2 regions of the Streptomyces lienomycini genome follow, and region 2 is predicted to be linked to the other one. Evidence: riboswitches for the same ligand, from Rfam matches in the RefSeq annotation. Region 2 holds a riboswitch; the other holds the start of a gene.
What was found. A riboswitch is a leader RNA that binds a small molecule or an ion and turns the genes downstream of it on or off. The one in region 2 is predicted to bind glycine.
Positions count from the first base shown of each region.

Region 1 (15,212 bases), 3.7 Mb from region 2:
TCGACACCGGTCTGGAGACCGACATCGAGACCGGCCTCGCCGTCGAGCGGAACTGGTTCGCGGGCCTGTTCGCCACCGAGGACCGCGAACGCGGGATGCGCAGCTTCGTGGAAGAGGGCCCCGGCAAGGCGAAGTTCCTCTGAACACCCCATGCAAGAAGTACAAGTTTCATCCGAAGTCGCGTTGTACCACTCGCAATTGACGTGATGTCTGATCCGGGTCCCTCGTTGGGGCGGTTTATGGCAGCCTTAACGCACCATGAAGCGCGTCCTGTCGAGGGAGTCCGTCGCGTGTCTCCGGCCGAGTCGTCCGCGCAGGTCAGAGCGGCTGCCAGTGGCCCCGAACTGCCAGCGGCATATGCCGATCGACCATCGACGGGCCCGGCTCCCACGGGGGCGGATTCCCCGGGAACGGCCCCGGAGCCCCCCGTGGACGGCCATGATGGAGGCATGGCGGGGCTGGATGGTAAGGAACAGCCGCGGGGAGCCGGACGTGCGACCGCGGCGCGCTGGTCGCCGGCGGTCGAGGACGAACGCGCACTCAAGGTGCTGGAGCTGTTCGGCAACCCGACGGAGCGCGAGGTTCCGTTGCCCTCCCGCCCCGAGTCCGCCGCGACCGCCCGCCGACTGGCCCAGGTCGTCGCCCTGCGCCAGTGGAAACTGGGCCCCAAGGTCACGGAGGACACCGTCCTGCTCGTCTCCGAGCTGGTCGGCAACGCCGTACGCCACACCGGGGCCCGCGTCTTCGGCCTCCGGATGTGCCGCCGCCCCGGGTGGATCCGGGTCGAGGTCCGCGACCCCTCCCGGGGGCTGCCCTGTCTGATGCCGGTGCAGGAGACGGACATCAGCGGGCGCGGTCTCTTCCTCGTCGACAAGCTGTCCGACCGCTGGGGCGTCGATCTGCTGCCACGCGGCAAGACCACCTGGTTCGAGATGCGGGTCGTGGACCGGTGAGAGTCCATCTGCCCCGGAACGCAAGCCCGTTCACCGGACACGCCACCTACGGGTGAGAATCCGGAACGCACCGCTCCGCAGCCGGGATCGTATCCGCATGATCAGTACTCGCCTGCGCCGACGGACCGCCGCCGCCGTCCTGTCGCTCTCCGCGGTCCTCGCCACCACCGCGGCCACCGCCCCCGGCGCCGCCACGGCCCCGTCGGCCGCTCCCGTCAAGGCCGCACCGGCCTGCCCCCAGTTCGACGACAAGACCAAGGCCGCCGCCGACCGCGGCGTCGACGTCGACCGCATCACCCCCGAGCCGGTCTGGCGCACCACCTGCGGCACCCTCTACCGCAGCGACAGCCGCGGACCGCAGGTCGTCTTCGAGGAGGGCTTCCACGCCAAGGACGTCCGAAACGGCCAGTACGACGTCGAGAAGTACGTCCTGGTCAACCAGCCCTCGCCGTACGTCTCGACGTCCTACGACCACGACCTGTACAAGACCTGGTACAAGTCCGGCTACAACTACTACATCGACGCCCCCGGCGGCATCGACGTCAACAAGACCATCGGCGACACCCACAAGTGGGCCGACCAGGTGGAGGTCGCCTTCCCCGGCGGCATCCAGCGGAAGTACATCATCGGCGTCTGCCCCGTCGACCGGCAGACCAAGACCGAGATCATGAGCGACTGCGAGAGCAACCCGCACTACCAGCCCTGGCACTGACACGGCCCGACCGGCGCCGACGCCGGCCGCTCAGGGACGCAGGAACAGCGCCTCCGAGGCCACCGGCCGGTAGCCCGCCGCCTGGAACGCCCGCAGACTGCGGGCGTTCCCCGCCGACACCTGCGCCCAGACCGGCTCGCCCCCCGCCAGCTGCCGCGCGGCCGTCACCAGCTCCCGCCCGAGCCCCCGGTGCCGGGCACCCTCCGCCACCTCCACGGCGACCTCCAGCCGCCCGCCGACCCCGCGGCCCAGTACCAGCACCCCGCCGTCCGCCGCCCACACCCGCACCTCGTCGCGCCGCCGCAGCGCCGACACCACCCGCGGATGCCCCGGGTCGGCGACCTCCCGCAGCGCGACCCCGGGACGCCCCGGAAGCGGGGCACCGGCCAGCAGCACGTCGATCGTGTCCGTCGCCCGCCCCGTGCGCTCCGCGAAGGCCGCCAGGAACCGGGCGTTCATCGTCGCGGCCAGGGGGTCGCAGTCCAGTGCGGCCAGCGTCCCCCGCACCCACCCCTCGTCCTCGTCGGTGAAGACGACCGAGTGCGCCGTGAAGGCGACGACCCCCGCGTCCCGGGCGCCGTGCTGGGGCACGACACTCGTCCCACCGTCCGCCGGCGGGAACACGCCCCGCGCCGCCGCGTCCAGAATGTCCCGCAGGCCCTCCGCCACACCGCGCTCCTTGAGTCTCCAGCCGCTGGAAGGCACAGACTCCCAGACATGACCGACGACGGCACCGGCCTCATGACCATCGGGCAACTGGCGCGCACCACCGGACTCCCGGTGCGCACCATCCGCTACTGGTCCGACGAGGGCGCCCTGCCCCCGCACGCCCGCTCCGCGGGCGGCTACCGGCTCTACGACGCCGCGTCCGTCGCCCGCCTGGAGCTGATCCGCACCCTGCGCGAACTGGGCCTCGGCCTGGACGCCGTACGCCGCGTCCTGGCCGGCGAGACCACCCTCGCGCGGGTCGCGGCGGCGCACGTGAGCGCGCTGGACGCGCAGATCGGCGCACTGAGGGTGACCCGGGCGGTGCTGTCGACCGTGGCGCGACGCGGCTCGACCGCCGAGGAGACGACACTCATGAACAAGCTGGCACGACTGTCCACCACCGAACGCCGCCGGATCATCGAGGACTTCATGGCCGAGGTCTTCGCCGGCATCGACACCGGCGACCCCGACATCCGCACCCGCCTGCGGTTCGCCGCGGCCGACCTGCCCGACGACCCCACCCCGGAGCAGGTGGACGCCTGGGTGGAGCTGGCCGAGCTGATCCAGGACCCGGAGTTCCGGGTCGTGATGCGCCGGATGATCGAGTTCAACGCGGCGGACCGGGGAGCGGACGTGCCCACGAGCTCCTCGCTCTGGTTCGTGAGCCGGCTGGTCCAGCTCGCCGGTGAGGCGCTGCGCGACGGCGTGGCCCCGGACTCGCCGCGGGCCGCCGAGATCCTGCGCGCGCTGATCGGCGACGCCGACCCGGCCGTCGTGCTCGAACGCCTGACCGCGGTGGCCAACGTACGGCTCGCCCGCTACCGGGAGTTGTCGGCGATCGTGAACGGCCTGGAGCCGCCCTTTGCCCACGAGGAGCAGTTCAGGTGGGTGGTCGCCGCACTGGGCGCCCGTACGGGCGGTTAATCTGACCTGCGTCAGTAGGACCCATGCGCGATACGAGGGGCGGACCGGTGGCGGACATCGAGGAAGCACGCAAGCAGTTCGAGCGGATCGACACGGACGGTGACGGCCTCATCACCGCGGCCGAGTTCAAGACCGCGCTCGCCCAGGGCGGCGACTGGAACGTCACCGAGTCGGTGGCCGAGGCGATCATCGCCGGCCGCGACCTCGACGGTGACAAGCAGCTGTCGTTCGACGAGTTCTGGGCCCACCTGAACAAGTGACGACGCGGGGGAGGGGGCGCCCGCCGGCCGGCCGGCGCCCCCTCCGTCTCGCACGCGTTGCTCCGGGGGAGTGAGGGCGGGCCGGGGCGGAATAGCCCGCCCGGGCCCAAGGTTGCTGGTGCTGACCGGCACGGCGAACGTGCCGGACCGCACGACACGACCTCCGAAGGGCCAGGCGAGTCAGCATCATGAAGATCGGCATCATCGGCGCGGGCAACATCGGCGGCAACCTCACCCGGCGGCTCACCGCCCTGGGACACGACGTCTCCGTGGCCAACTCGCGGGGGCCGCAGACCCTGACCGCGCTGGCCGAGGAGACCGGCGCCACCCCGGTACCGGTCCAGGAGGCGGCGCGCGGCGCCGAGATCGTGGTCGTCACGATCCCGCTGAAGCGCGTCCCGGACCTCCCGGACGGCATCCTCGACGGAGCGTCCGAGGACGTCGCGGTCATCGACACCGGCAACTACTACCCGCAGCAGCGCGACGGCAGGATCGCCGCCATCGAGGACGAGGGGCTCACCGAGAGCCGCTGGACGGAACACCATCTCGGGCACCCCGTGATCAAGGCCTTCAACGGCACCTACGCCCAGGACCTCCTGGACCGCCCCCGCCCGGCCGGCGCGTCCGACCGTGTGGCGCTCCCGGTGGCCGGTGACGACGCGCCGGCCAAGGCGAAGGTGCGCGCGCTGATCGACGAGCTGGGCTTCGACACCGTCGACTCCGGCGGCATCGACGACTCCTGGCGCCAGCAGCCCGGCACCCCGGTCTACGGTCTGCGCGAGGGCGTCGAGGGCGTCACCGAGGCGCTGGCCCAGGCGCCCGCGGAACGTCCCGCGGACTTCCGGGGCTGACCCCCGCCGCTCAGGGCCGCGCCCACTTCTGGAGTGCGGCCTTGCTCGCGAAGTCCGCCACATTGGTGTCGACCGGGTCGTCGGTGTACTGGTGGAAACGCCAGTCGGCCTGGATGCGCGGCTTGCCCGCCGACACGTAGTCGGCGATCCACAGGCCGTCGCCCGCGTACGAGGTGGTGTCCACGGTCAACCAGTAGTTCCTGTTCGTGTAGAGGACCACCCGGTTGTCCGGCCGCAGGGCCTTCACCTTCCTGATGAAGCTGTCCTTCTCCGCGTTGCTCGGATGCGTGCCCTCGCCGTTCGACTCCCAGTCGACGGCGAGGATGTCGCCCTTGCGCTCCGGGGCCTTGGAGACGAAGTACTCGGCCTGGGCGGTGAGGTTGCCCGGCCACAGGAAGTGGTAGAAGCCGACGACCAGCCCGGCGTCGCGGCCCCGCTTGGTCTGGGCCGAGAGTTTCGGGTTGACGTACGAACGGCCTTCCGTCGCCTTCACGAAGACGAAGGACAGGCCGTCGGTGTCGTAGCTGGAGGACTGGTAGGCGCTGACGTCGATGCCGCGCAGCATGGGGCCTCCCTGAGAGGCTGTGGGGGGACGGGAGTTGGTTATTCCCCACGATGGCACGGGTGATCCCCGCTCGAAGCGGAAATGTCGACATCGGTTCCCCTGGGCGCCATTGACGCGCGTAGCGCGGTGCCCCACGCTGGGCTCCGGTTCACGGACGACTCGACGGTCGGGAGGCCGGGATGTTCAGACGCGTGTCACGTCTCCTTCTCTCATTTGTCATGCTCATGGCTGGTGCGGTGGTCGGATGGGGCGCCACCGCGGGCACCGCGCACGCCGACTCCTGCTACACCTGGAACCGCACCCTCTCCCAGGGCTCCTCCGGCAGCGACGTGACGCAGTTGCAGATCCGCGTCGCCGGCTGGGTCACCTCGGGCGAACGGCTCTCCTACGACGGCCAGTACGGCGCCCGGACCGCCGCCGCCGTCAAGAAGTTCCAGGCCGCCTACGGGCTGGGCGCGGACGGCGTCGCGGGCCCCGCGACCTTCAGCAAGATCTACGCCCTCCAGGACGCGGACTGCACGCCCGTCCACTTCACCTACGCCGAACTCAACAAGTGCAACTCCGACTGGTCCGGCGGGGCGGTGTCCGCCGCCACCGCCAAGTCGAACGCGCTGAAGACCATGTGGAAGCTGGAGGCGATGCGGCACGCCCTCGGCGACGTGCCGATCACGATCTCCAGCGGCTTCCGCTCCCGCGCCTGCAACAACGCCGTCGGCGGCTCGGCCACCAGCCGCCACCTCTACGGCGACGCCGCCGACCTGACCGGATCGCCCAGCTTCTGCCGGCTCGCCCAGCAGTCCAGGACCCACGGCTTCTCGGAGATCCTCGGCCCGGGCTACCCGGGCCACAACGACCACACCCACGTGGCCTTCGACCCGTCGCCGTACTGGTCGGCCCCCAACTGCGGCATCTGAGCGACCGGAGCGCACGCCACCGTACGCCCGGCGTGAGGGCGCCCGGCGTACGGCGGTGGTGCGCGCCGGGCTGATCAGGGAGCGGAGGAGGCGGCCGCGGCCGCCCGGGGGCTCTCGTCGGCGGGGCCGGGCTCGCCCTCGTCCAGGGAGACGTCCTTGGTCTCCTTGCCGAGCAGCAGCGCGGTCAGCGTCAGCACGGCCATCGCCGAGAGGTAGACGCCGACCAGCCAGGGCGAGCCGTCACCGGCCTCCCACAGCGCCACCGCTATGAACGGGGCGACGGCCGCGCCGAGGATCGAGCTGACGTTGTACGAGATGCCGGACCCGGTGTAGCGCACACTGGTCGGGAACAGCTCCGGCAGCAGCGCGCCCATCGGGCCGAACGTCATGCCCATCAGCGTGAAGCCGAGCACCAGCCACAGCACCACGCCGAGCGTGCCCAGGTCGATCAGCGGCACCCAGACCAGGCCGAAGACCACGATCGCGGCGGTGATCCAGACCAGGGTGGTGCGGCGCCCGTACTTGTCGGCGAGCGGGCCGGAGACCAGGGTGAACACGGCGAAGAACAGCACACCGAAGATCATCATCAGGACGAACGTGGTGTAGCTGTAGCCGAGCCCCGGCACGTCGGCGTCCTTGGCGGCGCGGCCGTAGCTCAGCGAGAACGTGGTCATCAGGTAGAAGAGCACGTACGTCGCCAGCATGATGAACGTGCCCAGGACCAGCTGCCTCCAGTGGCCCTGGACCACGGTGGCCAGCGGCAGCTTGCGCACCCCGCCGGTCTCGCGCGTCCTCGCGAACACCGGCGACTCCACGAGCCGCGAGCGCACCCACAGGCCGATCGCGACCATCACGGCGGAGAACAGGAACGGGATGCGCCAGCCCCAGCTCGCGAAGGCCTCGGACGGCTGCGTGGGGTCCGCGCCGCCGGCGGACGGCAGCAGCGCCCCGATGATCAGGAACAGGCCGTTGCCGATGATGAAGCCGAGCGGGGCACCCAGCTGCGGGAAGGTCCCGTACAGGGCGCGCTTGCCGCGGGGCGCGTTCTCGGTGGCGACCAGCGCGGCCCCGCTCCACTCGCCGCCGAGCGCGAAGCCCTGCGCGAGCCGCATCAGCACGAGCAGCGCCGTGGCGAGCCAGCCCGCCTGCGCGTAGGTGGGCAGCACGCCGATGAGGAACGTGGCGACGCCCATGGTGAGCAGCGAGACGACCAGCGTCCTCTTGCGGCCGAGCCGGTCACCGAGGTGCCCGAAGAAGACGGCGCCGATCGGCCGGGCGACCATCGCGGCGCCGAAGACAGCGAACGACGACAGCAGCGCCGTGGTGGGGTCGCTGCTCGGGAAGAAGAGCTTCGGGAAGACCAGGACGGCGGCGGTCGCGTAGATGTAGAAGTCGTAGAACTCGATCGTCGTGCCCATGAGGCTGGCGACGAGGACGCGCGACCGGGGGTTGACGGGTGCCTGGGCGGGAGCGGGGTGGGGGGACGGTGCGGGCATGACTCGGTCTTTCACGTGCGAAACATGGGTGTCGCAACGATCTCAGCCGTCTTGCTTCACGGAAAGCGGGTGTCACGATGTGAGACGCCCGCCGCGCTCCGGTCGTGCCGCCGTTCAGCACTCGATGATGTTCACCGCGAGCCCGCCCCGCGCCGTCTCCTTGTACTTGACCGACATGTCGGCGCCGGTCTCCTTCATGGTCTTGATGACCTTGTCCAGGGAGACCTTGTGGGAGCCGTCGCCGCGCATCGCCATCCGGGCCGCCGTGACCGCCTTGACCGCGGCCATGCCGTTGCGCTCGATGCAGGGGATCTGCACCAGGCCGCCGACCGGGTCGCAGGTGAGGCCGAGGTTGTGCTCCATGCCGATCTCGGCGGCGTTCTCCACCTGCTCCGGGGAGCCGCCCAGCACCTCGGCGAGGGCACCGGCCGCCATCGAGCAGGCGGAGCCGACCTCGCCCTGGCAGCCGACCTCGGCGCCGGAGATGGAGGCGTTCTCCTTGAAGAGCATGCCGATGGCGCCGGCCGCGAGGAGGAAGCGGACCACGCCGTCCTCGTCGGCGCCGGGGACGAAGTTCACGTAGTAGTGCAGGACGGCCGGGATGATGCCGGCCGCGCCGTTGGTGGGGGCGGTGACGACCCGGCCGCCGGCCGCGTTCTCCTCGTTCACGGCCATCGCGTAGAGGGTGATCCACTCCATGGCCAGCGCCTGCGGGTCGCCCTCGGAGCGCAGCTTGCGCGCGGTGTTCGCGGCGCGGCGGCGCACCTTCAGGCCGCCCGGCAGGATGCCCTCGCGGGTCATGCCGCGCTCCACGCACGCCCGCATCACGCGCCAGATCTCCAGCAGGCCCTCGCGGATCTCGTCCTCGTCGCGCCAGGCCCGCTCGTTCTCCAGCATCAGCGCGGAGATGGACAGGCCCGTCTCCCGGGCCAGGCGCAGCAGCTCGTCACCGGTGCGGAAGGGGTACTTGAGCACCGTGTCGTCGAGCACGATGCGGTCCGCGCCCACCGCGTCCTCGTCGACGACGAAGCCGCCGCCGACCGAGTAGTACGTCTTGGTCAGCACCTCGGCGCCCTGGGCGTCGTACGCCCACAGGGTCATGCCGTTGGCGTGGTAGGGGAGGGCCTTGCGGCGGTGCAGGACCATGTCGTCGTCGTAGGAGAACGCGATCTCGTGCTCGCCGAGGAGGCTGAGACGGGCGGCCGACCTGATCGTCTCGACGCGGGCGTCCGCCGTCTCCACGTCGACCGTGCGCGGTGAGTCGCCCTCCAGGCCGAGCAGCACCGCCTTCGGGGTGCCGTGGCCGTGGCCGGTGGCGCCGAGCGAGCCGTACAGCTCGGCGCGGACCGAGGCGACGGAGCCCAGCAGCTCCTCGCCGCGCAGGCGGCGGGCGAACATGCGGGCCGCGCGCATCGGGCCGACCGTGTGCGAGCTCGACGGGCCGATGCCGATCGAGAACAGGTCGAAGACCGAGATGGCCACGGGGACTCCTCAGAACGGGGGTGGTGCGGAGGGGGTGCCGAGGGGCGGGGCGCCCGGCCGCTTGTGGCGGATGCGGCGCCCCACCCCTCGGATGCGGTGTCTACTTGTTCAGACCCGGGTACAGCGGGTGCTTGTCGGCCAGGGTCTTCACCCGGGCCTTGAGGGCCTCGGCGTCGTAGGACGGCTTCAGCGCCTCGGCGATCACGTCCGCGACCTCGGCGAAGTCCTCGGCCGTGAAGCCCCGGGTCGCCAGGGCCGGCGTACCGATGCGCAGACCGGAGGTCACCATCGGCGGACGCGGGTCGTTCGGAACGGCGTTGCGGTTGACCGTGATGCCGACCTCGTGGAGGCGGTCCTCGGCCTGCTGGCCGTCCAGCTCGGAGTCACGCAGGTCCACCAGGACCAGGTGGACGTCCGTGCCGCCGGTCAGGACAGAGACGCCCGCCGCCTTGGCGTCGTCCCGCACCAGGCGCTCGGCCAGGATGCGGGCACCCTCCAGCGTACGGCCCTGGCGCTCCTTGAAGTCCTCGCTCGCGGCGACCTTGAAGGCGACGGCCTTGGCGGCCACCACGTGCTCCAGCGGACCACCCTGCTGACCGGGGAAGACGGCGGAGTTGATCTTCTTGGCCAGCTCGGCCGTGGAGAGGATCACACCGCCGCGCGGACCGCCCAGGGTCTTGTGCGTGGTGGTGGTGACGACGTGGGCGTGCGGCACCGGGTTCGGGTGCAGGCCCGCCGCGACCAGACCGGCGAAGTGCGCCATGTCGACCATCAGGTACGCGCCGACCTCGTCGGCGACCTTGCGGAACGCGGCGAAGTCCAGCTGACGCGGGTAGGCCGACCAGCCCGCCACGATCAGCTTCGGCTTGGTCTCCTTGGCCAGGCGCTCCACCTCGGCCATGTCGACCTGGCCGTCGTCGCCGACGTGGTACGGGACGACGTTGTAGAGCTTGCCGGAGAAGTTGATCTTCATGCCGTGGGTCAGGTGCCCGCCGTGGGCGAGGTTCAGACCCATGATCGTGTCGCCGGGCTTGAGCAGCGCGAACATCGCGGCCGCGTTGGCCTGGGCGCCCGAGTGCGGCTGCACGTTGGCGTGCTCGGCGCCGAAGAGCGCCTTGACCCGGTCGATGGCGATCTGCTCGACCACGTCGACGTGCTCGCAGCCGCCGTAGTAGCGGCGGCCGGGGTAGCCCTCGGCGTACTTGTTGGTGAGGACCGAGCCCTGGGCCTCCATGACCGCGACCGGGGCGAAGTTCTCCGAGGCGATCATCTCGAGGGTGGACTGCTGGCGGTCCAGCTCGGCGTCGACGGCGGCGGCGACGTCCGGGTCCAGCTCGTGCAGGGGTGTGTTCAGAAGCGACATGCGATCGTGACTCCTCAGGCGCCGGCGAAGGCGGTGTACTCGTCGGCGGAGAGCAGGTCGCCCGGCTCGTCCGTGACCCGCACCTTGAACAGCCAGCCGCCCTCGAAGGGGGCGCTGTTCACCAGCGACGGGTCGTTGACGACGTCCTCGTTGACCTCGGTGATCTCGCCGGACACGGGGGAGTACAGGTCGGACACCGACTTGGTCGACTCCAGTTCGCCGCAGGTCCCGCCCGCGGTCACCGCGTCGCCGACCTCGGGAAGCTGCACGAAGACGACGTCACCGAGCGCGTTGGCCGCGTGCTCCGTGATGCCGACCGTCGAGACGCCGTCCTCGGCGCCCGACAGCCACTCGTGCTCCTTGCTGTAACGCAGCTGCTGGGGGTTGCTCATGGCCTGAATTCTCCTGTACGCGGGGAAGTGGCTGGTGAAGGGGGTGACAGGTGGTGAACACGGCGACGGAAGGGGTCGCCGCGGCCGCACCGGTGGGCGGCGCGGACGCGCGCGGGACGGCGGGGCCCCGCCGCGCCAGTGTCTACTTCTGGCGCTTGTAGAAGGGAAGCGCCACGACCTCGTACGGCTCGTGGCTGCCCCGGATGTCCACACCGACACCCGCGGTGCCCGGTGCCGCGTGCCCCGGGTCGACGTACGCCATGGCGATCGGCCTGCCCAGCGTCGGCGACGGGGCGCCGGAGGTGACCCGGCCGATCACCTCGCCGCCCGCGACCACCTGGTACCCGGCGCGCGGTACCCGGCGGCCCTCGGCGACCAGGCCGACCAGGACGCGGGGCGGGTTCTGCTCCGCCCGGGCAGCGGCCTCGGTCAGCGCGGCACGCCCGACGAAGTCGCCCTCCTTCTCGAACTTCACGACCCGGCCGAGACCCGCGTCGAACGGCGTCAGCGCGGTCGTCAGCTCGTTGCCGTACAGCGGCATGCCCGCCTCCAGGCGGAGCGTGTCCCGGCAGGACAGGCCGCACGCGACGAGACCGACGCCCTCGCCCGCCCGGGTCAGCGCCTCCCACAGCTCCACGGCGTGCTCCGGCTTCACGAACAGCTCGAAGCCGTCCTCGCCGGTGTAGCCGGTGCGCGCGATCAGCGCCGGGACGCCCGCGACGGTGCCGGGCAGACCGGCGTAGTACTTCAGACCGTCCAGGTCGGCGTCGGTGAGCGACGCGAGGATGCCCGGGGACTCGGGACCCTGCACGGCGAGCAGCGCGTAGGCGTCGCGGTCGTCGCGCACCTCGGCGTCGAAGCCGGCCGCCCGCCCGGTCAGCGCGTCCAGCACGACCTGGGCGTTGGAGGCGTTGGCGACCACCATGTACGTGGTGTCGCCGAGCCGGTAGACGATCAGGTCGTCCAGGATGCCGCCGTCCTCGCGGCAGATCATGGTGTAGCGGGCCCGGCCCGGCTTCACGGTGCCGATGTTGCCCACCAGCGCGAAGTTCAGCAGCTCGGCCGCCTGTGGACCGGTGACGGTGATCTCACCCATGTGCGAGAGGTCGAAGAGACCGGCACGGGTGCGCACCGCGACGTGCTCGTCGCGCTCGGAGCCGTAGCGCAGGGGCATGTCCCAGCCGGCGAAGTCGGTCATCGTCGCGCCCAGCGCGCGATGGGTGGCATCGAGCGCGGTACGGCGGAGTTCGGTACTGCTCATCGGTCGGTCGTCTCCCAGGACAGGACGGGGCGAGGTCGATCCTCCCCATCTGTCATCGGAACCTGAGAGGTTCGCCGTGGCCACCGGAGTACGGCGGACAGGGCTTGCACCTTGGGTGGGACCGCCGTCGGGGGCGGTCCGCTTTTCAGATGTGCCTCGCCCGCGCGGTAACGGTGCCTGAGAGATTCAAGGGAGGGACTTGCTCCTTCGGCGCCCCGGCGACGGCCGGGGACTCTCCCGCGCGGATTCAAACGGCCGGTATGCAGTTGGCGCCGCCATCATTGCACGCCCGGCCGATCCCTGGGCAGAGCTGTATCTGTAACCGGCTTGTGGCAGTAAGCGAACGAAAACGCGAGACCCGCGCATTACCTTCTCTTTACACTCGACGGGGACGGGAATCTCGTGAACCGCCCCAGGGGAGGACGATCACGGTGAACAGGACCACGGCGTACGCCACGACCTCGGGTCTCGCGCTGCCCGAGCAGCCCTCTGCGGCCCCGGAGGCGTGCGCCGAACTGCCCGCACCCGTCGTCCGCGACCTCAGGGACCGCGGCGGCCGCAGCCCGCACGCCCTGCTGTTCGGACCCCGGGACCTGGTGGTGATCACCGGCCTGCCCGGCAGCGGCAAGTCCACGCTGATGCGGCGCACCGTGCAGGGCCTGCGCGTCGACTCCCAGGACACCCGCGACCGCTGGGACCGCCGCATGCCGCGCTTATTGCCGTACGGGCTCTACCGGCCCCTCGTCCGTCTCGCCCACTACGCCGGACTGCGCCGCGCGCTGCGCTCCGGCGAGGGCGTCGTCGTGCACGACTGCGGCACCCAGGCCTGGGTGCGCGGCTGGCTGGCCCGCGAGGCCCGGCGCCGGAGCGGCACCCTGCACCTGCTGCTGCTCGACGTCGGCGCCGAGGACGCCCTCGCCGGACAGCGCGAGCGCGGCCGCGGCGTGACCCGGTACGCGTTCCTGCGCCACCGCACGGCCAACTCCCGTCTGCTGCGCGCCGTCACCGCGGGCACCCTGCCGACCGGCTGCGCCTCGGCGACCGTCCTGGACCGGGCCGCGGCCGACACCCTCCGCCGGATCGCCTTCACGGGGTGACGCACCGTAGGGCCACTGGACCGAACGGGTTAGCCTTTCAGCCACGGACAGCGGTACCAGGCAGGCGGTAGGTAGGCAGATGGACTTCCCGGCACAGGCGCACCCCCACCCGCACGGCGGGTGGCCCGGCAACGAGCTGGAGGAGGTGCTGTCCGCCTCCGTCGGCGTCCCGTCGGCCGGCGGCCGGATCGTGGAGGTCCTCGGCCGCAGCTTCCTGTGGATACCTCTGCCGAACGGCGGCGGCCCGCACAGCGGCCCCCTCGACCTGCCCTCGCTGGAGATCGACGGCCAGGCCTACGTACCGGTGTTCAGCTCCGAGGAACAGCTCCGCCAGGTCGCCGGGGCGCAGATGGCGTACAGCATCGCCCCCGCCGTGGAGTTCGCCCGCGGCCTGCCCCCGCAGATCGGCATCGCCGTGAACCCGGAGGGCGTCGTCGGGATCCCGCTGCCGCCGCCCGCCGTCGCCGAACTGTGCCGCGCCGGGCGCACCCCGCTGGACGGACCCGCGTCCGGCGGCCGGGTCCGCCTCTTCGAACCCGACTGGCAGGACGACCCGGTGGACTTCCTGGCCGCGGCCTCCGCCGAGTTCGCCGCCACCGGCGTGGTGCGCAGCGCGCGCCGCTGCCTGGCCGCCGTCGAGACAGCCGATCCCGTCCTGTTCGTCGGCGTCGAACTCACCCACTGGGAGGACGACGCCCGCGCCCTCCCCCTGGACGCCCTGGGCCGCGCCCTGACCGGCTCCCCCCTGAAGTGGCAGGTCAACATGGTCCTCCTGGAGGCGGCCCAGGACCCGGTCTGCGACTGGATGCGGGAGAACGTCCGCCCCTTCTACGCCCTGGACCTGTAGCCGCCGGCCGGGAAACGCACCCAGGGGGCGCGGGGCTGTGCCATGTGCGGCGCCGCCGCGTGGGCGCGATCGACCAGGACGAGACCCGCACCCGCCGGACGGCAAGGACCCCCGAGCGCATGGGCACCCCGCATCGGCGGAGCCTTAAGCTGGTCGCACGACCGGGGACTTCTCGAAGGGGCGATACACGTGAGCGCCAGCGGCACCACGACCGGGCAGGTCGAGCACATGCTGCGCCAGGTGACGCCCGGGCGCTACGACGCCTACGAGGCACTGCTGCGCGCACTCGCCACCCCCGCCTCCGGCCAGGTCTGGATGCTGCTGTGGCACGGCCAGGCCGGCTCCCCCGACGCCCAGTACGGAAACATGGAGGTCGGGGGCCACGGCTACGCGCCCTGCGTCACCTCCGCCCAGGAGCTGTCGGCCAGCGGCTGGAACCGGTCGTACGAAGTGGTCGACGGCCTGGAGGTGGCCCGCGCCCTCTACCCGGACCGCCACGGCCTCTGGCTGAACCCGCACGCCCCCGGCGGCGGCGTCGGCATCCCCTGGCTGGACCTGCGCCGCATCGTCTCCGGTCTGGACCGCCAGCCCGCCGGACCGCTGCGCCTGTCCGAACCGGCCATCGAGATCCCCCAGTTCTACGCCCTGCTCGCGCAGAACGCCCACCGCACCCCCGCGGTCCGCGCGCTGCGCCGCGCCTGGGTGCAGCCCGCGCTGGGAGCGCCGTACCTCGCCATCGGTCTCGACGTGTACGACACCTCCCCGCCGGCCGTCGACGCGGTGCGCGCGATGATGCAGCAGTCGGTCGGCGCGGTGCCGGACGGGCTGCCGGTGTCGACGGTGGCGATGACCGACGCCCACGACCCGGTCGCCCTGTGGCTGCGCGCCAACGCCCGTCCGTTCTACGACCGCGAGGCCCACGCGCCCGCCCCCGCCCAGGCGCCGGCCGGCGGGTACGGATACCCTCCCGCCGGTAGCCGGTACTGACGTTCGGGCGGGCCCGTCGGGTCCGGCCGCGCGACGGGACCGGCAGAGGCGATCTTCGCGCGTAGATGACGGCGCAAAGACCTCACTTGTCCCCGATGTCCCAACTCGACCGTGTCCGGCCCCCGTTACCCACTGTCCGGATAACGGAACACCTCAAACAGCATCACGGTTGCGCATCCATTCACCGTCAAGTCTGGCTACAGATCGCCAAAGCGTTGAAGACTCCCGCAACAAGGGGGTGGATGCTCGCCTCTTTGTACGACGGACTGATCACGCCGCTACAGCGGCAAGTGCGGGCCGGCTACCGCCGGTTGAGAGGGGTCCCTGCCAGATGACGGCACCATTGCACGAGCCGACCGCGGAAGCGGCCCCGAGTGCGGCAGAGGAAGCGGCGGTCGCC
Region 1 covers NZ_CP116257.1:1,515,166-1,530,377, forward strand. The annotation lists gene BJ961_RS07130 (enoyl-CoA hydratase/isomerase family protein) at 1-143, shown strand, start outside; gene BJ961_RS07135 (ATP-binding protein) at 450-953, shown strand; gene BJ961_RS07140 (ADP-ribosyltransferase) at 1,051-1,665, shown strand; gene BJ961_RS07145 (GNAT family N-acetyltransferase) at 1,696-2,334, opposite strand; gene BJ961_RS07150 (MerR family transcriptional regulator) at 2,383-3,297, shown strand; gene BJ961_RS07155 (EF-hand domain-containing protein) at 3,345-3,557, shown strand; partial or broken gene BJ961_RS07160 (NADPH-dependent F420 reductase) at 3,728-4,408, shown strand; gene BJ961_RS07165 (glycoside hydrolase family 25 protein) at 4,419-4,973, opposite strand; gene BJ961_RS07170 (D-Ala-D-Ala carboxypeptidase family metallohydrolase) at 5,153-5,887, shown strand; gene BJ961_RS07175 (MFS transporter) at 5,962-7,383, opposite strand; gene BJ961_RS07180 (L-serine ammonia-lyase) at 7,498-8,865, opposite strand; gene glyA (serine hydroxymethyltransferase) at 8,966-10,228, opposite strand; gene gcvH (glycine cleavage system protein GcvH) at 10,243-10,620, opposite strand; gene gcvT (glycine cleavage system aminomethyltransferase GcvT) at 10,763-11,881, opposite strand; glycine riboswitch at 11,921-12,036, opposite strand; glycine riboswitch at 12,037-12,131, opposite strand; gene BJ961_RS07200 (AAA family ATPase) at 12,313-12,978, shown strand; gene BJ961_RS07205 (enhanced serine sensitivity protein SseB) at 13,058-13,825, shown strand; gene BJ961_RS07210 (enhanced serine sensitivity protein SseB C-terminal domain-containing protein) at 14,015-14,812, shown strand; gene BJ961_RS07215 (ABC transporter permease) at 15,144-15,212, shown strand, end outside.
Region 1: another riboswitch for glycine. It lies ahead of gcvT (glycine cleavage system aminomethyltransferase GcvT); the one in region 2 lies ahead of gcvP (aminomethyl-transferring glycine dehydrogenase).

Region 2 (15,212 bases):
CGCCGTCGTCGCGGCGTTGGACGCCGTCTTCGGCGGGCTGCGGGCCATGCTCGACGGCATCTTCGACGACAAGGTCTTCGTGGTGTCGTTCCTGTCGAACGTGGTCGTGGCCGCGCTGATCGTGTTCCTGGGCGACAAGCTGGGCGTCGGCGCCCAGCTGTCCACCGGTGTCGTGGTCGTCCTCGGCATCCGCATCTTCTCCAACGCCGCGGCGATCCGACGCCACGTCTTCAGGGCGTGAGGCCGATGAGCGACCACGACGAGCGGCCCGCGAACAGGCTGCGCAAGGAGCTGCCCGAGGAGATGCCGCCGTCCGGGGCGTCCGCCGCGGACGGCGACGCCCAGCGGGACGACCGGTCGGCGCGCGGCGGACCGACGGGCAGGCAGCGGCTGCTCAAGGGGCTGTGGCCGCCGCGCCTGACCCGCGCCCAACTGATCGTCGCCCTTCTCCTGTTCGGGCTGGGCTTCGGCCTCGCGGTCCAGGTGGCGTCCAACAGCGACAGCGACAGCGCGCTGCGTGGCGCACGGCAGGAGGATCTGGTGCGCATCCTCGATGAACTGGACGACCGTACTCAGCGTCTTGAAGACGAGAAGCAGGGCCTCGAGAAGCAGCGCGACGAGCTCGAGAACAGCTCCGACCAGGCGGAGGAGGCCCGCAAGCAGACGCTGGAGAAGGAACGGCAACTGGGCATTCTCGCGGGCACGGTGGCCGCGCGGGGGCCCGGCATCACGGTGACGATCGAGGACACGAAGGGGACGGTCGAGGCGGACATGCTGCTCGACGCGATTCAGGAGCTGCGTGCGGCGGGTGCCGAGGCGATCCAGGTGAACGACGTCCGGGTCGTCGCCGGCACGTACCTCGCGGACTCCGACAAGTCCGTGAGCGTCGACGGGAACAAGATCAACGCGCCCTATCGTTTCCAGGTCATCGGCAAGCCGCAGGACCTGGAACCGGCTCTCAACATTCCTGGAGGCGTGGTGCAGACTCTGGAGAAGGAACAGGCCACCGTTACTGTTGAGAGGTCGAGCAAGATCGTTGTGGACGCCTTGCGAGCGGCGAAGCGGCCTGACTACGCTCGGTCGTCCTCCGAGTGAACCGGCCGTGCATGGGGGTTGTCCGGCGAGGGCATGAGGTTGCGGGGGGTCGGCGCACCGATTGGGTGGTGCGTGGTGGAAACTGTCTGGTGGAGGCGGACGTTGTGAAGGTGTCCGGGTCGGCCAGTGCGTTCAGTAAGGGTTCGTCCTGCCCCACGGGCGGGTCTGTTTCGGTCAAGGGGAATCGCCCGTGAAGTTGTTTGCGAAGTTGTTCGGCAAGAGCGCGCGAGAGGGCGGCGACAACGCGACCGCCCGCCATCGCGCACAGCCCGAAGCGGAGGGCCGACGCCCGATGTTCCGGGACCAGGTGGGTGGTCCGGGTGGTGACGTTTCCGGTGGTCAGGGCGTGCCGTCTGTTGACCCTGCGCAGTCCGGCGGCATAGGTTTCGGCCAGCCCTCGGGCTCGGGCGGCGGATACAACGCCGGCCCGTACGCGTCGAACGCCCCGGCGGGGCAGCCGGAGGATCCGTCCATGTCGGCCCTGGTCTGTACGAGGTGCGGCAACCGCAACGCGGAGAACAGCCGCTTCTGCTCCAACTGCGGCGCTCCGCTGCGTGCCGGGGCGGTTCCGGAGCGAGCGTCCGAGACGACCTCCACGATCTCCATCTCGGGTCTCGAGGCCTACGACGCCGAGGTCACCGGCCAGACGGCGATCCCGGCGCTCTCTCCCGAGGCGCAGGCTGCCGTCGACGCGCTGCCGCTGGGCTCCGCGCTCCTGGTCGTGCGGCGTGGTCCGAACTCGGGCAGCCGCTTCCTGCTGGACGGCGAGCTGACCACGGCCGGGCGCCATCCGCAGAGCGACATCTTCCTGGACGACGTGACGGTCTCGCGTCGGCACGTGGAGTTCCGCCGCAGTACGGACGGTTCGTTCACGGTCGCCGACGTCGGCAGCCTGAACGGCACCTACGTCAACCGGGAGCGCATCGACCAGGTCGCCCTGTCGAACGGTGACGAGGTGCAGATCGGCAAGTACCGGCTGGTGTTCTACGCGAGCCAGCGGGGTTACTGACCGCCCCCGGGCCTCCCGCCCCGGGAAACTTCAGGGAAGGTCCATGCTGCAAACACCGAGCGGCGGCGCCGGGCAAGGCGCCGCCGCCACGGACAGTGGGCTGATGAGCATCGGAGCAGTGCTGAACGCGCTGCGTGACGAGTTCCCCGACATCACCATCTCCAAGATCCGCTTCCTCGAGTCGGAGGGCCTCGTCGAGCCGCGGCGCACTCCGGCCGGGTACCGCAAGTTCAGCGCACACGACGTCGACCGCCTCGGCGAGGTGCTGCGCATGCAGCGGGACCACTACCTGCCGCTCAAGGTGATCCGCGAACACCTGGACGCGGTGGAGCGCGGCGAGGCCGTGACCCTGCCGAGGGTCGGCCGGCAGCGGGACGGGGAGGCCGTGTCCGAGGCCCCCGAGAGCCCGACGGTGGCCCGGATCGGGCGGGAGGAACTGCTCACCACGGCCGGCATAGGCGACCAGGAGCTGGCGGAGTGGGAGTCGTACGGGCTCGTCGCCCCGCTGCCCGACGGGGCGTACGACGCCGAGGCGGTCACGGTGGCGTCCCTGGTGGTGCAGCTGGGCCGGTTCGGAATCGAGCCGCGGCACCTGCGGGTGATGAAGGCCGCCGCCGACCGGGAGGCCGGGCTGGTCGACCAGGTGGTGGCCCCGCTGAAGCGGCACCGCAACCCCCAGACCAGGGCGCACGCGGAAGCACGCACCAAGGAGCTGGCGGGACTGGCGGTGAAGCTGCACGCGGCTCTGGTGCAGACCGCCCTCGGCGTGCGGCTGCCCTGAAACGAACGTGTTCGAACACCCGGATCGACCACCCGATCCCGGCCCGACTACCCAAACGTCCCGAGCACGGCCTAGGGTTGCTGTGTGAACGAGCTCGATGTCGTAGGTGTCCGGGTCGAGATGCCCTCCAACCAGCCGATCGTGCTGCTGCGCGAGGTGGGCGGCGACCGTTACCTTCCCATCTGGATCGGACCGGGGGAGGCGACGGCGATCGCCTTCGCCCAGCAGGGCATGGCGCCCGCGCGGCCGCTGACCCACGACCTGTTCAAGGACGTGCTGGAAGCCGTCGGCCAGGAGCTCACGGAAGTGCGCATCACCGACCTGCGGGACGGTGTCTTCTACGCGGAGCTGGTCTTCGCGAGCGGAGTCGAGGTCAGTGCCAGGCCGTCCGACGCCATAGCACTGGCACTGCGCACCGGTACGCCGATCTACGGCAGCGACACGGTCCTCGACGACGCCGGCATCGCCATCCCGGACGAGCAGGAGGACGAGGTGGAGAAGTTCCGCGAGTTCCTCGACCAGATCTCGCCGGAGGACTTCGGAACCAGCAACCAGTGAGACGCGCGGGCCGAGGGCGCTCGGGCCGCCGTACGGCCCTGGTCCGGGCACATTCGGCTAGCTGTTCCCCGATGCAGGGCACGGTAAACCACTCGTAGGGTGATTATCACTCGGCGTGCCGAGTGTGGCGATCGTTGACGCACCCTTGGTGACTGCCTACCTTCGAGGAGGCAGGTCAAGGACGGAGGTCGGCGTGAGAATCAGCGGCGACGGTACGGCTGGGGGTGGCCCCGGGCACAGCTTCGGGCCAGGCGGTCCGTACCCTCCCCCGGGCTCCCGGCTTCGCGCGGGCGGGGGCCACGCCCAGCACGGTGGCGCGGCCGAACCCGGTCCGCAGCGACCGGCAGCCGTGCCGACCAGCGGAGGGGCGACGACCATGGCGTCCGAGCAGATCGGCTATCGCGGGCCGACGGCCTGCGCGGCCGCCGGGATCACCTACCGGCAGCTCGACTACTGGGCCCGCACGGGCCTGGTCGAGCCCAGCGTGCGGCCCGCGCACGGATCCGGAACGCAGCGGTTGTACGGCTTCCGCGACGTGGTCGTGCTGAAGATCGTCAAGCGCTTCCTCGACACCGGGGTGTCACTGCAGAACATCCGCACCACCGTCCAGCATCTGCGGGAGCGCGGCTTCCGCGACCTGGAGCGGATGACGCTGATGAGCGACGGCGCCACCGTGTACGAGTGCACGTCGCCCGACGAGGTGCACTCCCTGCTCCAGGGCGGCCAGGGCGTCTTCGGGATCGCCGTCGGCGTGGTGTGGCGGGACGTGGAGAGCGCGCTGTCCCAGCTGCACGGGGAGCGCGTCGACACGGGGGAGACCCTGGTCGGGCACAACCCGGCCGACGAGCTGGCCCGGCGGCGGAACAACAGGGCGGTCTGAACCCCCGGTCGCTCCGCCGCGGAGACCGGCCCGGCACCGTCCCGCCGCGCAGGCGTGGCCCCGCCGGTGTGACCGGTGCGACGGCATTGTCAGTGGCGTAGGGCAGCATCGGAGATGTGAGAACCGCGCCCACGATCCTGCATCTCGACATGGACGCCTTCTTCGCCTCGGTGGAGCAGGCGTCCAAACCGAGCCTGCGCGGGAAGGCCGTCGTCGTGGGCGGCCTCGGACCACGCGGCGTGGTCGCCACCTGTTCGTACGAGGCCCGGGTGTTCGGCGTGCACTCCGCGATGCCCATGGGCCAGGCACGCCGGCTCGCGCCCCACGCCGCGTACCTCGTCCCGCGCTTCCAGCTCTACCGGTCCATCAGCGAGCAGGTGATGCGGCTGCTGCGGGAGCTGTCGCCGCTGGTGGAGCCGCTGAGCCTGGACGAGGCCTTCGTGGACCTGGAGGCCGGCGGGACGGCCTGGGACGCGGAGTCGGCGCGGCTGGCCGGAGCGAAGCTGCGCACGGACATCCGCACGGCCACCGCCCTCACCGGATCCGTGGGGCTGGCCGCCTCCAAGATGCTCGCCAAGATCGCCTCCGAGGAGGCGAAGCCCGACGGACTGGTCCTCGTGCCACCGGGGACGGAGCGGACCCTGCTGGAGCCGATGACCGTGCGGACGCTGCCCGGGGTGGGACCGGCCACGGGAGACCATCTGCGGCGGGCGGGGATCACCACGGTCGGCGACATCGCCGAGGCGGGCGAGGACGAGCTGGTGCGACTGCTGGGCAAGGCGCACGGCCACGCCCTGTACGCCATGGCGCTGGCGCGTGACCAGCGGCCGGTGGTGGCCGAGCGGGAGACCAAGTCGGTGTCGGTCGAGGACACCTACGACGTGGACATCCACGACCGGGTGCGGGTCGGCGTCGAGGTGGGGCGGCTCGCGGACCGGTGCGTGCGGCGGCTGCGCGGATCCGGTCTGTCGGGCCGGACCATCGTGCTCAAGGTGCGCCGGTACGACTTCTCCACCCTGACGCGCTCCGAGACGCTGCGCGGGCCCACCGACGACCCGACGGTGGTGCGGGAGGCGGCCGCCCGGCTGCTGGACTCGGTGGACACCACGGGCGGTGTGCGGCTGCTCGGGGTGGGGGTCAGCGGGCTCGCCGACTACACGCAGGAGGACCTGTTCGCGCAGGCGGCCGGGGACCGGGCCGAGGAGCCGGTCGAGGAGCCGGTGACGACCGAGCCCGTCGAGGAGCGCGGCCCTTCGCCCGCCGAGCGCCGCTGGCCCGCGGGGCACGACGTACGGCACGCGGAGCTGGGGCACGGGTGGGTGCAGGGCAGCGGCCTCGGGCGGGTCACCGTGCGCTTCGAGACGCCGTACTCCGAGGTCGGCAGGGTGCGGACGTTCACGGTGGACGACCCGGAGCTGACCCCGGCGGAGCCGCTGCCGCTGGTCGCCGACGCCGCGGACGCGCCGGGTCAGGCGTCGTCGTTGCCCTTGCCCGCCAGCTTGCCGAAATCGCGGTCGGGAGGCGGGGGAGGGGCCGCCACGTCCAGGCCGTAGTGGTGGTAGAGCTGGAGTTCCTGTTCCGGCGAGAGGTGGCGGCCGACCCCGAAGTCGGGCGCCTCCTTGATCAGGGTCCGGTCGAAGGGCACACGCAGGCTGCCCTCGACCAGCTCGCTGGGCTCCAGCGGGACGAACGCGTCCCTGCTGAAGAGGCCGGTCCGTATGGCCGCCCACTCGGGGACGCCGGTGGCATCGTCGAGGTAGACCTCGTCCACGGTGCCGATCCTGGTGCCGTCGCGGTCGAACGCCTTGCGGCCGATCAGGTTCCGCGGATCGATGTCAGTACGCACGGGGCCCTCCACTTGATCGCACCACTGGGCCGCACTGGGGGTCGCACACCAGCCGCCTCATCATCCCTAAGTACTACAAAAGAGCACATAGGGTCGGTCGGCCACTCGAGGTCCGTGCGGTGACCTCGCTGGTAGGCTGGCAAGCGGCTGCTGACCCCGTGCGGGAGAGTCCTCCGGACACCATCGGAGGCGCCGAAGGAGCAAATCCTCCCCGGAATCTCTCAGGCTCACGTACCGCACGGACGAGGTCACTCTGGAAAGCAGGGCGGGTGTCGACGGCTTCCGCTCTCACCGACGGTGAAAGCCGGGACAGCCCTCGGGCTCGACCGGTGAAGCTCTCAGGTTGAGATGACAGAGGGGGAGGCCGTCCGGGTACCCGCGCCGTGGTGCCCCTCGAAGGTCGTCAGACCAGGAGGCCTCCGCACATGACCGCCCACCGCACTCCGCTCTCCGAACTCGAACAGGCCATGCCTTTCGAGCAGCGGCACATCGGCCCCGACCACGAGGCCCGGGCCAAGATGCTCGCGCAGGTCGGTTACGGTTCGCTCGACGAACTGACGGCCGCCGCCGTGCCGGATGTGATCAAGAACGCCGACCGGCTCGACCTGCCGGGCGCGCGCTCCGAGGCCGAGGTGCTGGCCGAGCTGCGCTCCCTGGCCGACCGCAACCAGGTCCTCGACTCCATGATCGGCCTCGGCTACTACGGCACCTTCACCCCGCCGGTGATCCTGCGCAACGTCATGGAGAACCCGTCCTGGTACACGGCGTACACGCCCTACCAGCCGGAGATCTCCCAGGGCCGTCTCGAAGCCCTGCTGAACTTCCAGACGATGGTCGCCGAGCTGACCGGCCTGCCCACATCCGGCGCCTCGCTGCTCGACGAGGGCACCGCCGCCGCCGAGGCGATGGCCCTGTCCCGGCGCATGGGCAAGAACAAGAAGGGCCTGTTCCTGGTCGACGCGGACGCCCTGCCGCAGACCGTCGCCGTGATACGGACCCGGGCCGAGCCGACCGGCGTCGAGGTCGTCGTCGCCGACCTGAGCGAGGGCATCCCCGCCGACGTCGCCGAGCGCGAGATCAACGGCGTCCTGATCCAGTACCCGGGCGCCTCCGGTGCCGTCCGCGACATCAAGCCGGTGATCGACCGGGCGCACGAGCTCGGCGCGCTCGTCACCGTCGCCGCCGACCTGCTCGCCCTCACCCTGCTCACCTCGCCCGGCGAACTGGGCGCGGACATCGCGGTGGGCACCACCCAGCGCTTCGGCGTGCCGATGGGCTTCGGCGGGCCGCACGCCGGCTACATGGCCGTGCACGAGAAGTTCGCCCGCAGCCTGCCCGGCCGCCTGGTCGGCGTCTCCGTGGACGCCGACGGCAACAAGGCCTACCGCCTGGCCCTGCAGACCCGCGAGCAGCACATCCGCCGCGAGAAGGCCACCAGCAACATCTGCACCGCGCAGGTGCTGCTCGCCGTCATGGCCGGCATGTACGCCGTCTACCACGGCCCCGAGGGCCTGCGGGCCATCGCGCGACGCACCCACCGGTACGCGTCGATCACCGCCGCCGGCCTCGCCGCGGGCGGCGTCGAGATCGTGCACGGCTCCTACTTCGACACCGTCACCGCGCGGGTGCCCGGCGGTGCCGACGCGATCGTCCACGCCGCCCGCGAGAACGGGATCAACCTGCGGCTCGTCGACGCCGACCACGTGTCGTTCGCCTGCGACGAGACCACCACGCGTGCCCAGGTCGGCGGCGTGTGGCTCGCCTTCGGAGTGGAGGGCGACGTCGAGTCGCTCGACGCGGAGACCGCGGAGACGCTCCCGGAGGCGCTGCTGCGCACCGACGACTTCCTGACCCACCCCGTCTTCCACCAGCACCGCTCCGAGACCGCGATGCTGCGCTACCTGCGTCGCCTCGCCGACCGGGACTACGCGCTGGACCGCGGCATGATCCCGCTGGGCTCCTGCACCATGAAGCTCAACGCGACCACCGAGATGGAGCCGGTCACCTGGCCCGAGTTCGGCGCCCTGCACCCCTTCGCGCCCGCCGCGCAGGCCCAGGGCTACCTGACCCTCATCCGTGAGCTGGAGGAGCGGCTCGCGGAGGTCACCGGGTACGACAAGGTCTCGCTCCAGCCCAACGCCGGTTCGCAGGGCGAGTTCGCCGGCCTGCTCGCCGTACGCGGCTACCACCGGGCCAACGGCGACGAACAGCGCACCGTCTGCCTCATCCCGTCCTCGGCGCACGGCACCAACGCCGCCAGCGCCGTGATGGCCGGCATGAAGGTCGTCGTCGTCAAGACCGCCGAGGACGGCGAGATCGACGTCGAGGACCTGCGCGCCAAGATCGAGAAGCACCGCGACGAGCTGGCCGTGCTGATGATCACCTACCCCTCCACGCACGGCGTGTTCGAGGAGCACGTCGCCGACATCTGCGCGCAGGTGCACGACGCGGGCGGCCAGGTCTACGTCGACGGCGCCAACCTCAACGCCCTGGTCGGCCTCGCCAAGCCCGGCCACTTCGGCGGCGACGTCTCCCACCTGAACCTGCACAAGACGTTCTGCATCCCGCACGGCGGCGGCGGTCCCGGCGTCGGCCCGGTGGCCGTACGGTCGCACCTGGCGCCGTACCTGCCCAACCACCCGCTGCAGCCCGCGGCCGGTCCGCAGACGGGCGTCGGCCCGATCTCGGCGGCGCCGTGGGGCTCGGCCGGCATCCTGCCGATCTCCTGGTCGTACGTCCGGCTGATGGGCGGCGAGGGCCTCAAGCGGGCCACCCAGGTGGCCGTGCTGTCCGCCAACTACATCGCCAAGCGACTGGAGCCGCACTTCCCGGTGCTCTACAACGGCCCCGGCGGGCTGGTCGCGCACGAGTGCATCATCGACCTGCGCCCGCTGACCAAGGCCACCGGCGTGAGCGTCGACGACGTCGCCAAGCGGCTGATCGACTACGGCTTCCACGCGCCGACGATGTCGTTCCCGGTGGCCGGCACGCTGATGATCGAGCCGACCGAGTCCGAGGACCTGGCCGAGCTGGACCGGTTCTGCGAGGCCATGATCGCCATCCGCGCGGAGATCGAGAAGGTCGGCTCCGGCGCCTGGCCCGCCGACGACAACCCGCTGCGCGGTGCCCCGCACACCGCGGGCGCGCTCGGCGGTGAGTGGGACCACGTGTACACGCGGGAGGAGGCCGTCTTCCCGGCCGGTGTGTCCGTCGCCGACAAGTACTGGCCGCCGGTGCGCCGCATCGACCAGGCCTACGGCGACCGGAACCTGGTCTGCTCCTGCCCGCCGCTGGACGCGTACGAGGACTGAGTCCCGCCGCGGAAGCGGGAGAGGCTCCGTCCAGGCCCCTGCGGCGCTGGGCGGAGCCTCTCGGCGTGTCGGCGTCTTCCGCCTCACCCGGTGGCGAGCGACACCTCCGTCGACTTGATCAGCGCGACGACGGGTACGCCGACGGCCAGGCCCAGGTCGTCGGCCGCCTGCCGGGTGATGGCGGCGGTCAGTTCGGCGCCCTCGACGGCGACCGCGACCGAGGCCATCGCGACGCCGGTGGTGAGGGCGGTGACCGTGCCCGGCAGCCGGTTGCGGATGGAGAGGCCGTCGACGTGCCCGGTGGCCAGGGCGACCTCCGTTGCCTTCACCAGGGCCCGCACGGCGGTGCCGGGGGCGAGCGCGAGGTCCTCGGCGGAGTCCCGGGTGATCGCCGCGGTCAGGTCCTGGCCGCCGGAGAGACGGACCCCGACCGTCGCCATGGCCTCGCCCGGGGTGACGGCGGTGACGGTGCCGGGGAGCTGGTTGCGGATGGACAGGCTCATGGGGGCACCGTAGCCCGGTGGAGGCGTTGCGCCGGGTATGCGCGTTTCTGCGTCGTCTTGTCCGTTTCCTGCATCCGTGCATCCGTGCATCCGTGTATCCGGACGGAGGCCCGGTCCGGCCGCGGCGCCGGAGGAGGGGACGGCGGCCCCGTGGTGCCACAGGTCGCGGGCGCCGGAGCCGAGCGGTCACGTCCGGTCGATATGGACATTCGTCGACTTCACCCGGGCGGTGGCCTCCATGCCGACCTCCAGGCCGAGTTCCTCCACCGCCTCCCTGGTCAGCAGGGAGACCAGCCGGTGCGGGCCGGCCTGGATCTCGACCTGGGCCGCGACGTCGCCGAGCTTGATCGCGGTCACGATGCCGGGGAACGCGTTGCGCACCGAGGTGTACGGGGTCTCCTCGTCGGCACCGTCGGAGCGGGCGAGTCGGACCGAGAACGCGGCCAGATCGCTGCCGTCGACGACGCGACGCCCGCCCTCGTCGCGACGGGTGGTGATCCGGCCCGCGTCGGCCCAGCGGCGCGCGGTGTCCGGACTGACGCCGAGCAGCCGCGCCGCCTGGCCGATCGTGTAGGACTGCATGCCGGTCACGATAGGCCGCGCGAGAGGAACGGCGGACGCGGGGTTGGCCGTTGGGTATAACGCGATATAGCGTTAGTGCGCGGCAGTGGTGGGGTCGCTGGTGGCGAGCTACGCCGAGGTGAAGACGCCGCGGGCGGTCGACGCCGGGGTGCCCGTGGAGCTGCGGGTGCTGATCGCGGGCGAGATCAGCTGGGGGCACGTCGTGGTGCGCTCGCCGCGTCGGAGGCTCGGGCGGAGGGCGTAGCACCGGGGACATCACCCCGTCGGTCCTGAGGGCCACGAGGAGTCACCGGCCCCGGACACGCGTGGGGGCCGGTGCGCAGCCGTGGCTGCGGGCCGGCCCCGTGAGGCGCCGGACGGAGTGGCACGCAGTGGCGGCACACCGTCCGGTCGGTGGTCAGGCGGCGGTGATCAGACCCGCGCCGACCGGGCGGTGCGGGGCGATGACCCGGCCGTCCGGCAGTAGCTCACCGGTGTCCTCGAAGAGGACGACGCCGTTGCACAGCAGGCTCCACCCCTGCTCCGGGTGGTGCGCCACGAGGCGGGCGGACTCCCGGTCGGCGGAGACTGCTGAGGGGCACGGTGGCTGGTGCTGACACATGAGTGGGGTCTCTCGGTCCGTGATGATGGGTGAGTGCGCTGTCTTGTCTGTCCCGCGGCGTGAAGCTTCGTTCATGGCCGCCCCCCGTTGTGTAAGTCGGTCCGAACCCAGTGTTGCCCCACGGGCGTCGATCCGCAGGTATTTCGCAGCACCGCTTCTCACAGGTTGATGACGCATCACCCGCGCGGACGGTTCAGCCCAACTGCACTGTCACTTCGGATGGTTCGGCATGGCCGAATGGGGCTAGTCCGCGCGGGTGGGTGAGGGGCGGGTGCGCGGGGCAGGTCAGGCGGGCGAACCCAGGAGCCGCGTCGGTGTCATCCGGTGCGTGAGGACCGGCAGCAGTTCGGAGACCCGGTGCGGCCGGTGGGCCGCGATACCGGGAGGCGCCGGCGCCAGCGGCACCAGCAGGTCGGTGGCCGCGGGGTGCCCGGCCGTGGCGTCCGCGGCGCAGTCGCCGTGCAGCCACAGCGTCAGCATGTACAGCTCGGGAACCGACAGCAGGCGCGGCTGGTACGCCTGCGCCATCGACTCGGCCTGCCGCAGCGCCCGCTCGGTCGAGGCGACGTAGGGGCCCTCGAAGAAGTGCGAGAACGCCCAGCCGTCCGGTGTCAGCATGGTCTCCGCCGCCGCCACCGCATGGTCGCCGCACCGGATGTGGAACCGCCATCCGGCCAGTCGCGTCTCCGTCACGCCCTCCGCCGTGACCCGGTCCAGGACGTGCACCGGAAGGGGAAGTTCGGGTGTGGCGGGTCCCTGAGCGGCAAGAAGGGCGGGAGTACGGGCCTCACGAACCGCGGTGGGCGAGGAGAGGGCAGTGAGGACGGAGCGCAGGGCGGGCGCGGGGGCCGGGCAGACACGCAGGGGCATGGTGGGTCGCCTCTCATTCGAAGGCACGGTGGCGCGAGGGCGGAGCGGGCGGACGACGCTGTCGGCTCACAGAGCTGGGAAGGCAGGGGCCGGGTGCTGGATCCGAGAAGTGGGAGGGGCCTGCCGCGCGTCAGCTCGACGGCAGGATCCTTCGACCGCGGGCGCCGGTCCTCTGCCCTGTCCGCGGAGTTTATACGACATGTGTTCAGACTGTGTTTCGGCTAGCCGATTCCGGTAACGAGTACAAGGTTGAATTCAGCCGTCGATATGTGGGAATCATCCGGACTTCGGACCGGGTGTGCGGCGATGACCTCGGGGAATGTGCACCGAGCGGTCGGCCAATTGTCGTCGGCGTTTTTCACGAGTTACCGGCCCGGGAAACTGCGCGCGCGCCATGCCCGGTGAATGTGCCACCGGTCACACCGGCACAGCGTAGCGGGTGCCGGACCGCCGAGGGGACGTTATCGATCGCTTCGGCTGGGCATCATCCCACCTGACCGGCCACCGGCCACCGGCGGCGGGATCTTCCACTCACCGCTCCGAGAAGGGACTCTTCCATGGGGGAGAAGGTCGTGGCAGGTCAGTTCGACCTGTCCGATCGCCAGCGCTACCGCGAGAAGCTCCAGCGGTGCCTGACGGGCCTGGAGCGACTTCTGGCGGAGAAGCGGTTCGACCGTCCGAAGAACCTCATGGGGCTGGAGATCGAATTGAATCTCGTCGGTGCCGACGGGATGCCGAAAATGTTGAATGCGCAAGTCCTCGAGCGCATCGCGAGCCGCGACTTCCAAACAGAACTCGCCATGTTCAACCTGGAGGTCAACATCGCCCCCCACCGCTTGGGCGGCAGGGTATTCGACCGGCTCGCCGAGGAGATCCGTACATCGCTGGCATATGCGGACCGCAAGGCCGGAGAGGTGGACGCGGGAATCGCGATGATCGGCATTCTGCCGACGCTGGACCGCGACGACCTGGTCTCCTCCAATCTCTCCGCGGTCGACCGCTACGCGCTGCTCAACGAACAGATCGTGGCGGCCCGCGGAGAGGACTTCACCTTCGACATCGAGGGCGTCGAGCGCCTGACCTGCACGTCCAAGTCCATCGCCCCCGAGGCCGCCTGCACCTCCGTGCAGTTGCACCTCCAGGTCACCCCGGACCGCTTCGCCGACGTGTGGAACGCGGCCCAGGCGATCACCGCCGCGCAGATCGCCCTCGGCGCCAACGCGCCCTTCCTCTTCGGCCGCGAGCTGTGGCGAGAGTCGCGGCCACCCCTGTTCCAGCAGTCCACCGACACCCGCCCGCCCGAGTTGCAGGCGCAGGGCGTCCGCCCGCGCACCTGGTTCGGGGAGCGGTGGGTGACCTCGGCGTACGACCTCTTCGAGGAGAACCGGCGCTACTTCCCGGCGCTGCTGCCGATCTGCGACGAAGAGGACCCGCTGGACGTCCTGGACGCGGGCGGCGTGCCCTCGCTCTCCGAACTCGTCCTGCACAACGGCACCATCTACCGCTGGAACCGCCCCGTCTACGACATCGCCGACGGCGTCCCGCACCTGCGGGTGGAGAACCGGGTGCTGCCCGCCGGCCCGACCGTCACCGACGTCATCGCCAACGCGGCCTTCTACTACGGGGTCGTACGCTCGCTGGCCGACGAACCCCGGCCGGTGTGGACCCGGTTGCCGTTCGAGGCCGCCGCCGCCAACTTCGAGGCCGCGTGCCGCCACGGCATCGACGCCCGCTTCGAGTGGCCCCGGCGCGGCCGGCTGGGCGGCACCACCGAGGTCGACGCCGCCGTTCTGGTACGCGACGAGCTGCTGCCGCTCGCCGCCGCCGGTCTGGACGCGTGGGGCGTGGAGCCCGCGGACCGGGACCTGTACCTCGGCGTGATCGAGGAGCGCTGCCGACGCCGGGTCAACGGTGCTTCCTGGCAGGCGGCCACCTTCCACCGCGGCCTGGACGCGGGCCTGTCCCGGGAGGCCGCTCTCGCCGCCACGACACGCCGCTACGTCGAGCTGATGGGCGGGGGTGAACCCGTGCACCTGTGGCCGGTCGGCTGACCGCCACAGGCCGCCCCCGCCACGCGCCGCCCCATACTGATCGGGCAAGCTGTGACGTCCCAGCTGGAGGCAGGTGTGCATGGCGGAGGCGGGCCCGGTGGACGATGCGTTCCCTCAGAAGCGACTCGGCGAGGAGCCCCTGACCGAGGAGCGGCTCTCGCGGCGGATCCCGCGTGACGAGACGCTGCTCGTCCTGGCGCTCTCGCTCGGCGCGAGCGGCGTGTCCGCCCTCATCAGCTTCATCGGCTCGGTCACCCGGCCCGGCGGGCTCAAGGACCAGGCGGCCACCCTCAACGCCTCGGCGGCGCCCGGCCGTCCCTGGCTCGACCTGGCCTGGCAGCTCTTCGGCATCACCACGGCGCTCGTCCCGGTCGCCCTCGTCGCGCACTTCCTGCTGCGCGAGGGGCGCAGTCTGCGCGCGCTCGGCTTCGACCGCACCCGTCCGTGGCCGGACCTGGGCCGCGGGGCCGCCGTCGCCGCCGTCATCGGCAGCACCGGCATCGCCTTCTACCTGGCCGCCCGCGGCCTGGGCTTCAACCTCACGGTGGTGCCCGAGGCCCTGCCCGAGGTGTGGTGGAAGTATCCCGTCCTCGTCCTCTCGGCGGTGCAGAACTCCGTCCTGGAGGAGGTCGTCGTCGTCGGCTACCTGCTGCGCCGGCTCGACCAGCTCGGCTGGGGAGCGGGCGCGTCGCTGGCGGCCAGTTCGGTACTGCGCGGGTCGTACCACCTCTACCAGGGGATCGGCGGGTTCGTCGGCAACATGGTGATGGGCGTGGTGTTCGTCTACCTGTACCGCCGCTGGGGGCGCGTGGGCCCGCTGGTGGTGGCGCACTCGCTCCTCGACATCGGGGCCTTTGTCGGCTACGGGCTGCTCGCCGGGAAGGTGGACTGGCTGCCGACGGCGTGATCGTGCGCGCCCCCGCGCCCCCGCGGGGTCAGGCCAGCAGTTCGCCGTCGATCACCGTCACCGCGTGCCCGCTCAGCAGCGTGCGGTCGCCGCGCAGTTCCGTACGCACCCGGCCGGAACGGGCCGACGCCTGGAGCCCGGTGAGGTCCGGGCGGCCGAGGCGCTCGGACCAGAAGGGCGCCAGAGCCGTGTGCGCGCTGCCGGTGACCGGGTCCTCG
Region 2 covers NZ_CP116257.1:5,190,704-5,205,915, reverse strand. The annotation lists gene BJ961_RS23690 (small basic family protein) at 1-241, shown strand, start outside; gene BJ961_RS23685 (DUF881 domain-containing protein) at 247-1,095, shown strand; gene BJ961_RS23680 (FHA domain-containing protein) at 1,244-2,104, shown strand; gene ftsR (transcriptional regulator FtsR) at 2,148-2,885, shown strand; gene BJ961_RS23670 (bifunctional nuclease family protein) at 2,970-3,443, shown strand; gene BJ961_RS23665 (MerR family transcriptional regulator) at 3,637-4,323, shown strand; gene BJ961_RS23660 (DNA polymerase IV) at 4,440-5,876, shown strand; gene BJ961_RS23655 (PRC-barrel domain-containing protein) at 5,792-6,169, opposite strand; glycine riboswitch at 6,321-6,416, shown strand; gene gcvP (aminomethyl-transferring glycine dehydrogenase) at 6,595-9,480, shown strand; gene BJ961_RS23645 (TOBE domain-containing protein) at 9,564-9,983, opposite strand; gene BJ961_RS23640 (TOBE domain-containing protein) at 10,170-10,565, opposite strand; gene BJ961_RS23635 (hypothetical protein) at 10,666-10,809, shown strand; gene BJ961_RS23630 (DUF5999 family protein) at 10,963-11,166, opposite strand; gene BJ961_RS23625 (hypothetical protein) at 11,452-12,036, opposite strand; gene BJ961_RS23620 (glutamate-cysteine ligase family protein) at 12,594-14,087, shown strand; gene BJ961_RS23615 (CPBP family intramembrane glutamic endopeptidase) at 14,167-14,994, shown strand; gene BJ961_RS23610 (PhzF family phenazine biosynthesis protein) at 15,023-15,212, opposite strand, start outside.